Regions from separate parts of the Pseudarthrobacter phenanthrenivorans Sphe3 genome, predicted to be linked through region 2. Evidence: riboswitches for the same ligand, from Rfam matches in the RefSeq annotation. Region 2 holds a riboswitch; the other holds the start of a gene.
The links. A riboswitch is a leader RNA that binds a small molecule or an ion and turns the genes downstream of it on or off. The one in region 2 is predicted to bind glycine.
Positions count from the first base shown of each region.

Region 1 (4,892 bases), 1.5 Mb from region 2:
AAACGCAAGCGGACGACGGCGGGGGTCCCGCCGTCGTCCGCTTGCGTTGAGGAGGTCCCGCTTTAGGCGAGCCTGCTAGCTCTCGATTGTCACGCCGCGCCAAAAGGCGATGCGGTCCTCGATCTGCCGGGCGCGCGGCTTGGGCTCGGGGTAGAACCAGGCGGCATCCACGTTGAGCTTTCCGTCCACTTCCAGCGTGTGGTAGCTGGCCCTGCCCTTCCACGGGCAGACTGAATACATGTCGCTGTCCCTGAGGTAGCCGGCGTTGACGGCGTCGCGCGGGAAGTAGTGGTTGCCCTCCACCACCACGGTGTCCGTGGATTCGGCGATGACTTTTCCGTTCCAGATAGCCCTGACCATGTGGTTCCGTTCTGTTGGGCGCCGGCTGGCGGCGGCATGCTCGTAGGTATGTCAACGGCGCCAACGCAGGGCTTGTTCCCTAAACGGAAGCGGACGACGGCGGGAGCCTCCCGCCGTCGTTCGCTTTGTTTTGCGGTCCACTAACCGTCCGGTCGCTGCGGCTCCGGATTGGCTGGCTGATCAGCACCAGGCAAGGCTTATCGCATGAAAAGCGCAGGATTTCCGTAGGAATCTACATCCTGAACCAAAGGCCGTTTTCGTTGCGAAATCCGCGCTTACAGTTGTCTTAAAAAGCAGACTGTCCGGCTCCATGCGAAGCTTACCCTGGCAAGGCTCCAGAAGGTCCGGATCATCTGCTACGCCCGGCCGGTAACGCGGCAGGGAAATTGTCAACCAGCTCCGCTCTTCGCTCCTGATCCTTATGTTGGCCGTCACGCGAAGAGCTCTGAACGGAAAGCGAATGCATGAAGAAGCTTTTGCGCCATGCCCTTTTTGCTATTAGCGCCGTTTGTGCTGGATCAATGGCTCTCTTCCTGACCCCCGCTGTGGCTCATGCTGACCTTAGTCTTTCCCCCGCGTCTCCCTCGTACTCGCCTCCTCTGCCTCAAGGAGAGAGCCGATACATCGTTAAGTACGGCAACAACGTGAACGCGGAAGTGGAGTCCAAGTCCCTGGAACAAAACGGGATAGAAGTAAAAGCGACGCTTTCCCATGCAATGAAGGCTTCAGTAGTTGTAGCGACACCTAAGGAAATGGAGTCGCTGAAAGAATCGGCAGATGTAGCGTCCGTGGAACTCGACAGCCGTGGTTCGATAGCCGGTTCCACTTCCATCTGGGGGCTAGACCGGGTGGATCAACGATCCGGACGGGACGGGCAGTACAGCTTCGATTCTGAAGGGGCCGGCGTGAATGTCTACGTCGTTGATACCGGACTGCTCATGTCCCATTCAGAGTTTTCCGGCCGGGTCCCTGCGAGCTGGAACGCAATCAATGACGGCCATGGAGTTAATGACTGCAACGGTCACGGAACCCACGTCGCCGGAACGGCCGCCGGAACAACATACGGCGTTGCCAAGAAAGCGAACATCATTCCTGTCCGAACCCTTGAGTGCGACGGGAGCGGCTGGTCGTCCACCGTCATGGCGGGTATTGACTGGGCAATATCGCACCATGTCGCCGGTCAACCGGCCGTCATGAACCTAAGCGTCGGCGGTTTTACCAATGCCTCCTTTGACACGGCGGTTCAAAGCGCCATAAACGACGGGATAACAGTAATAGCGGCAGCAGGAAACTCCGGCCAGGATGCCTGCCTTACCTCCCCCGCCAAAGTTCCATCTGCCATTACCGTCGCAGCAACAAACGTCAATGATGCCCAAGCGTCATGGTCCAACTACGGTTCCTGCGTTGATATCCAGGCACCCGGGGTGTCCGTCAGGTCAGCGTGGAATAGCTCTCCTACCGGTGACAACACCTTGGATGGCACCTCAATGGCTGCTCCGCACGTTTCCGGTGCAGCTGCAATCCTGCTTTCCCGTAATCGTTCGCTGTCTCCGGCAGAACTTCATCAGACCATGATCAATAACGCCACGATCGGTGCGGTCAGCGCCAATAAGGGTGCGACTCCTAACAGGTTGCTGTTTGTACCCCCTCCCACTCCTCCTCTTCCCTCCTGCTCGAACCTGCAACTTGGTGATGCATGGGCCGGAGTGGGCACGCATTGTGGGTTGCAGGGAACGGCAACTTCTGTTCCGTCAACCGTTGAAGCCACGGTAGCTGCCAATGAATCACCTGCCACCGCCGTAACCGCCGTTGAAGCTCCTGTTTCTGCTTCCGCTGTCACTCCCGGTGCGGATGATGCGTCGGTTCCCGTGCGGGCTGATGCCCGCTCGCTTCAGCCCGAATCCAGTTCTGCCCAATACTCACCGGACGCCCGCACAGCGGACGGGGAAGTGCCTGTGGTTGAGCCGGAAGCGATTCCACCGGTGGCTGTCGCGGCCGATGTCACTGTGGACGCCGAAACTGCACCTTCAGAAACACCGCTGCCAGCAGCGCTGGCGGCCTCTGCTCCATCACCCTTGAGTGCTTCCGCGACAGCCCCTGTCGGCGTTACAGCAGAAGCCGCATCGGAGGGCAAGGCCGGCACTGAGGCGAACAACGCTGCTTGGACAACCGCGGCCGGATTACTGCTCTGTGGCTTGGCTTTTGCACATGCAGTCAGGAGATTGAGTCCGTCGCGGCGGCTGGCGATGCAACCCCGCGGTGCTACCGCGGACTCTTGTCGATGACGCAAAACCGGTTGCCGTCGGGGTCGGCGAGGACCACAAAGTCAGGGTCTTCCGGGTACAGCTCCCAGTCGACGCGCTGGGCGCCGAGCGAAACCAGCCGTTCCACCTCGGCGTCCTGATCGTCCGCGTACAGGTCCAGGTGGACCCGGGGGTGCTCCTGGATCGGCGTCTCGCTCAGCATGAGGGCCAACTGCGCTCCAGGGCCGGAAGCCGGCACAAGGATCACCCAGGTTTCGTCGCCGGGCTCCTGCGGGACGTAACCGAGGGCGGCGTGCCAAAAAGCGGTTGCGCGGGCGACGTCGTTGACGCCGAGGACTGTGCTGCCGATGGTCAACATCCGCCCAGCCTAAACCCGGTGGGCTGGGCCTGTCTTGCACGGGAAGGATGCCGCCGCCGTGCCTGTGGGGACACAATTTTGCATCCAGCCCCGCGATCCGGTAAGGTGTGAGCCGTGTCACCGACCAGTGGCACACGCTTATGATCTGCGGCGGGAGAGTCCTGCCGGTACGTTCTGCAGGCGCCGTAGGAGCAAATCCTCCCCAGGAATCTCTCAGGCCCACGTACCGCCGCGGCAAGGCAACTCTGGAAAGCAGTCCGGGCAACCGGGCTCACCGACGGTGCAAGTGGCGTCCCGCTGAACAGCAGGGCACTACAAAACTCTCAGGTCCCATACAGAGCGGGGAGGAACCCGAATCAAAGTGGCACCCTACGCCACCTGAATTATGGAGTTCCTCTCATGACGGTTCACTCGTCCCCAACCACCTTCGCAGACCGCCATATCGGCGCGCGCCGCCAGTCCGACATCGACACCATGCTCAAGGCCGTCGGCTACGACACCCTTGACGGCCTCGTGGACAGCGCCGTACCGGACTCAATCCGCCAGGACAAGCCCCTCACCCTCGAGAGCGCCCTCAGCGAAGTCCAGGTCCTCGCCGAGCTCCGCAAGCTCGCCGGCAAGAACAAGATGGCCGTGCAGATGATCGGGCAGGGCTACTACGACACCGTTACCCCGCCGGTGATCCGCCGGAACATCTTCGAAGCCCCCGCCTGGTACACCGCGTACACGCCCTACCAGCCGGAAATTTCCCAGGGCCGGCTTGAGGCGCTGCTCAACTTCCAGACCATGGTCCAGGACCTCACCGCGCTTCCCGTGGCCAACGCGTCCCTGCTGGACGAAGCCACCGCCGTCGCCGAAGCCGTGCTCCTGATGCGTCGTGCCAACAAGTCCAAAACCGCGAAGGACGGCAAGACCGTCCTGGACGCCGACCTGCTCCCGCAGACCATCGCCATCGTGCTGGGCCGCGCCGAGGCCCTCGGCTTCGAGGTGGAAATTGCCGACCTCACGGCCGGCCTGCCCGACGGCGACATCAACGGCCTCGTCCTGCAGCAGCCCGGCGTTTCCGGCCGCGTCTGGGACCAGTCCGCCGTCATCGCCGAGGCCAAGGACCGCGGTGCCCTGGTCACCGTCGCCGCCGACCTCCTGGCCCTCACCCTCATCACCCCGCCGGGCGAGCAGGGCGCGGACATCGCCGTCGGCTCCACCCAGCGCTTCGGCGTCCCGCTGTTCTTCGGCGGCCCGCACGCTGCCTACATGGCCGTCCGCCAGGGCATGGAGCGCACCCTCCCCGGCCGCATCGTCGGCGTGTCCAAGGACGACGCCGGTGTCCCCGCCTACCGCCTGGCCCTCCAGACCCGCGAGCAGCACATCCGCCGCGAGAAGGCCACGTCCAACATCTGCACCGCGCAGGCCCTGCTGGCCATCGTCTCCTCCTTCTACGCCGTCTACCACGGCCCGGACGGCCTCAAGGCGATCGCCGAAACCGTCCACAACAACGCCCGAGCCCTCGCCAGCACGCTGAAGGTGGCCGGCCGCGAACTGGTCTCCGACAGCTTCTTCGACACGCTCACCGTGCGCGTGCCTGGCAAGGCTGCAAAGGTGATCACCGCCGCCGAAGCCCGCGGCATCAACCTGCGCCTCGTCGACGCGGACACAGTTGGCGTGTCCGTCGATGAAACCACGACGCCGGAGGTCCTCTCCGCGGTGGCGGTCGCCTTCGGCGCCGGTCCGGTTGCGTCCGGCGAGGGCTTTGAGCTGCCCGAGTCCGTGCTGCGCACCTCCTCCTACCTGCAGCACCCGGTGTTCAACACGCACCGCTCCGAGACCCAGCTGCTCCGCTACATCCGCCGCCTCTCCGACCGGGACCTGGCACTGGACCGCACCATGATCCCGCTGGGCTCGTGCACCAT
Region 1 is NC_015145.1:3,632,895-3,637,786, reverse strand. It holds gene ASPHE3_RS16945 (DUF427 domain-containing protein) at 76-360, opposite strand; gene ASPHE3_RS21605 (S8 family peptidase) at 1,005-2,645, shown strand; gene ASPHE3_RS16940 (VOC family protein) at 2,623-2,982, opposite strand; glycine riboswitch at 3,124-3,221, shown strand; glycine riboswitch at 3,223-3,330, shown strand; gene gcvP (aminomethyl-transferring glycine dehydrogenase) at 3,382-4,892, shown strand, end outside.
Region 1: it holds a riboswitch for glycine, as region 2 does, so the genes downstream of both, gcvP (aminomethyl-transferring glycine dehydrogenase) here and gcvP (aminomethyl-transferring glycine dehydrogenase) in region 2, are expected to answer to the same signal.

Region 2 (4,892 bases):
GAAAGGAACAGGTAGAAGAAGTCGACGGCGACCCCGGCGAGGTTGGACAGCACAATGATGTTCGCTGCCAGCAGGCCCCAGCCGCCCATCCAGCCGATCCAGGGGCCGAAGGCCTTGGTCACCCAGGTGAAGGTAGTGCCGCTGTCCGGGGAATCGGCGTTGAGTTCCCGGTAGGCCAGCGAGACCAGGATCATGGGGATGAAGCCGATCAGGAAGATGACCGGCAGTTGGAGCCCGGCTTCATTGACGGTGGGGCCGAGGGCGCTGGTGAGGGTGTAGGCGGGGGCAATGGTGGAAATGCCCAGGACGACGACGGCGAGGAGGCCCAGCTGCCCGCCCTTCAGTCCCTTGGGACTGATCCCGGCAGTTCCGGGGGAGTGCCGCCCGGCGGTTGCTTCGGATGTGCTGGTGCGGATGGTCTCGGTCATGGCACCACTTTCTGGAGATGTTGAGATGAGGGTCACTATATGAATGGCGTTCATTTAGTATGGAGGTGTGTGACCTGCGGCGCAAGGGCAAATATGAATCGCGTTCGTTTATGTCGGTCCCCGGGAAATTAGTAAGCTCACTGAGAAATCCGTCCGGGCCCTGCCGCCCGGCGATGCGGGGCTGGTACCGTCGGCACTACCGGACCAATTGAGGAGGATGCATGAAAGCTTCACCGACACTGACCAACAACCTGCAGGCCGTGCTCGCCGACCTGATTGAACTGCATGTCCAGGGCAAGCAGGCGCACTGGAACATCGTTGGAACCAACTTCCGCGACCTCCACCTGCAGCTGGATGAGATCGTTGACGCGGCCCGCCAGTTCGCCGATGACACGGCCGAGCGGATGCGCGCCCTGCACGCGCTGCCGGACGGCCGCAGCTCCACGGTGGCGGAGTCCACAAGTCTGGCGCAGTTCCCCGAAGGCCTGATCAGCACCAAGGATGCGATCGAGCGGATCGTTGCAGCCCTTGAAGCTGCTGTTGGAACCATGCGCAAAGTCCATGATGAAGTGGACGAAGAGGATCCCACCACCGCTGACCTGCTGCACGAGTTCATCGCCAAGCTGGAGCAGTTCGCCTGGATGGTCAACGCCGAGACCATGAAACCCACGGCCAGCGTCACTGCGCCTGACTCGAAGTAGCAGGCCCGCAAGGGAAGCAGCCTGCCAGGCGCCCGCCCCGGAGTAAGGCTCCGCGGCGGGCGCCTTTTGCTGTCCGCGGCGACCATTGGGCGGGCATTCTCAGCTGGCTGCCTTGGGCACTTTCCGGAGGACGACGGCGGCCAGTCCTGCCGCCGCCGCCATCAGGACCAGCCCAATCGCCGCCGTGATGTGGACGCCCGAATCGAAGGCCGTTCCAGCTGCCTCCCGGACCGCCTCCGCCAGGGGGCCGGGCAGTCCGGCGGCCAGTTCAATGGCCCCGGCGAGCGTCTCCCCGGCGTGCAGGATGCCCTGGTTCGAGGCGGTTTCGGCGAGGTCCTCCGGCAGCCGCAGGTTCTGCTGGTAGGAGGCGGTCAGGATGGAGCCCAGTACGGCGGCTCCCAGCAGGGCGCCCACTTCATAGCCCGTCTCGGAAATGGCCGCTGCCGCCCCCGACTTCTCCGGCGGTGCGCTGCCCAGGATGAGGTCGTTGGAGGTGGTCTCGGCCGTTCCCACGCCCAGTGCCAGGACCAGGAGTGCGGTCAGCAGGAGCGGAGAGCCGCCAGTGCTGCTGCCAAAAGCCACCAGGCTGTAGCCGGCGGCACTGAGGGCCAGTCCGGATGCCACTACAAAGCCGGGGCGGACTTTCTTGACCACCGGCACCACAGCCAGGCCCGCCACCACTGTGGCCACCAGGGCAGGGATCATCGCCATTCCCGCAGCCGAGGGGGACATCCCCTCGATGAGCTGGAGGTGCTGGGCCAGGAAGAGGATGAACCCGTTGAAGGAAAACAACGCCAGGACGTTGGCGGCAATGGCCATGCTGAACACCCTGTTCCGGAACAGGGACATGTCCAGCAGCGGACTTCGCAGCCCTTTTTGTCGGCGGACAAAGGTGCTGCCCATGGCCAGGCCGAAAGCCAGGCATCCCAGGGCCAGCGGACCCGGGCCCTCCGTGGCGAACTCCTTGATCCCGAACACCACCGGGACCATGGTGAGCAGGGAGAGCAGGATGCTTGGCGCATCCACCCTGCCCGGTTCAGGGTCCTTTGATTCGGGGATAAAGGCCGGGCCGAGCGCCAGGAGCGGCAGCATGATGGGTACGGCCACCAGGAGTACCGCTCCCCACCAGAACTGCTCCACAAGCCATCCGCCGAAGATTGGACCCAGGGCGGCGCCGCCCGAGAATCCGGCGGCCCAGATGGCGACAGCCAGCCGCCGGCGGTTGGGGTCCGGGAAGATGTTGCGGATCAGGGACAGGGTTGAGGGCATCAGCATGGCGCCGAAGAAGCCCAGGGCAGCGCGGCCGGCAATGAGCCACAAGGCGGTGGGGGCAAAGGCTGTGGCGGCTGATACCGCCGCGAAACCGACGCTGCCGATGATCAGCAGCCGCCGCCGTCCGATCCTGTCGCCCAGGGTTCCCATTGCTACAAGGAGCCCGGCCAGTACCAGGGGGTAGGCATCCACGATCCAGAGCAGCTCAACACCGGAAGCATCCAGTGCGTGGGCGATGGCCGGCAGCGCAAAAGTCAGGGCGGTGTTGTCCACGGCCACCAGCAGCACGGGAAACATGAGCAGCGCCAGCGCCAGCCAGTCCCGCCAGGCGCTTTTCTCCATCGCCCCCTCGCGGACGTCAACGGCACTGCCGGCGAAGGGCGTGGGGTTTTGTTGGGAATCGCCAGTCATGCAATAACTGTACCGTCTGGACGGTACAGTTAAGAAATTGTCTTCCACCATTGGATGATGGGACCTATGGCCAGAAAACCTGTCGCGCGGGATGCCGTCCTCGATGCCTTTGAAGAACTCCTGATCGACGTGGGGGAGCGCGCGGCGACGCTGGAGGCGGTGGCAAAGCGCGCCGGGGTTTCCAAAGGGGGCCTCCTGTACCACTTCCCCAACAAGGAAGCCCTCATTGCCGCCACCCTCGAACGCCTTGACCGCCTGGCGGGGGAGGACCTTGCCGCGATGGCGTCCGCCCCCGAAGGGGCTGCCGCCTACTTCATCCGCTCGTCGCTGTGGGCAGATACCCCCTTGGACCGCTCCTTCGTAGCTGCCACCCGCCTGGCCGAGGTGGCCCATGAGGAGGCCCGCCGACGTTTTGCAGCCATCCAGCAGCAGTGGCTGGACCTGATCGGCAAGGATGTCGGACCGGCGATGGCCAAGGCGGTGCTGTACATGGGGGACGGGCTCTATTTCAATGCCATGTGGGAAAGTGGACCGGCTGGAAATGCCGCCGGCAGGCAGGGTGAGGTGGAAGAACTCCTCGCGGCCGTGGAGCGGTTGCGGGGCTGAGGACCATTTGCCCCGCTGCCTGCCGCATAGGAGAATTAGCTTCGTGCGGGCCCTGACCGGCCGCCGCACAAGAACCAACTGAATAGCCTTTGATCTGCGGCGGGAGAGTCCTGCCTTCAGGTACAAGCAGGCGCCGTAGGAGCAATACCTCCCCAGGAATCTCACAGGCCCACGTACCGCCGCGGCGAGGCACCTCTGGAAAGCAGCACAGGGCCCACGCGCATCCGGTCTCGGAGCCGCGGGCCGGAACGCTCACCGACGGTGCAAGCGGGGCCGGCGGAAGCCGGCAACGCGGAAACTCTCAGGTTCACCTACAGAGCGGGGAGGACCCGAATCGATGTGGCGTACCCTGCGCCGCCTGAGTTATGGAGCTCCTCGTGACTGTTACCCCGGCCGCCTCACCGGCAACTGCTACCGCCGCCGCCACCTTCGTTGACCGGCACATCGGCACCCGCCGCCAGGCCGACGTCGAGACCATGCTCAAGGCCGTTGGCTACGACACCGTGGACGCGCTGGTTGATACCGCCGTCCCCGAGGACATCCGCCAGGAATCCGTACTGGAACTGGCGGGCGCCCTGAGCGAGGTGGAGGCGCTCGCAGAACTCCGCAGGCTCGCCGCCAAGAACAAGACCGCCGTCCAGATGATTGGCCAGGGCTACTACGACACCGTGACCCCGCCGGTGATCCGCCGCAACATCCTTGAGGGACCGGCCTGGTACACCGCGTACACCCCGTACCAGCCCGAAATCTCGCAGGGCCGGCTCGAGGCACTGCTGAACTTCCAGACCATGGTCCAGGACCTGGTGGGCCTGCCCATCGCCAACGCATCCCTGCTGGACGAAGCCACCGCCGTTGCCGAAGCCGTGCTGATGATGCGCCGGGCCAACAAGAACAAGGACGCCCGCGACGGCAAGACTGTCCTGGACGCCGACTGCCTGCCGCAGACCATCGCCGTCGTAAAAGGCCGCGCCGAGGCGCTTGGCTTCGAGGTTGAGGTCGCGGACCTGACGGCCGGCCTGCCCGACGGCGCCATCAACGGCATCGTCCTCCAGCAGCCCGGCGCCTCGGGCCGGGTCTGGGACCAGTCCGCCGTCATCGCTGCCGCCAAGGAGCGCGGCGCCCTGGTGACAGTCGCCGCGGACCTGCTGGCCCTCACCCTCATCACCCCGCCGGGCGAGCAGGGCGCGGACATCGCCGTCGGCTCGGCGCAGCGCTTCGGCGTCCCGCTGTTCTACGGCGGCCCGCACGCCGCCTACATGGCCGTGCAAAAGGGGCTGGAACGCTCCATGCCCGGCCGCCTGGTGGGCGTCTCCAAGGATTCGGCGGGAGTTCCGGCCTACCGCCTGGCCCTCCAGACCCGCGAGCAGCACATCCGCCGGGAGAAGGCCACGTCCAACATCTGCACGGCCCAGGCGCTGCTGGCCATCGTGGCCTCGATGTACGCGGTGTACCACGGTCCGGAGGGCCTGGCGGC
Region 2 is NC_015145.1:832,710-837,601, forward strand. It holds gene ASPHE3_RS03930 (APC family permease) at 1-428, opposite strand, end outside; gene ASPHE3_RS03935 (Dps family protein) at 650-1,129, shown strand; gene ASPHE3_RS03940 (MFS transporter) at 1,229-2,743, opposite strand; gene ASPHE3_RS03945 (TetR/AcrR family transcriptional regulator) at 2,879-3,418, shown strand; glycine riboswitch at 3,509-3,607, shown strand; gene gcvP (aminomethyl-transferring glycine dehydrogenase) at 3,784-4,892, shown strand, end outside.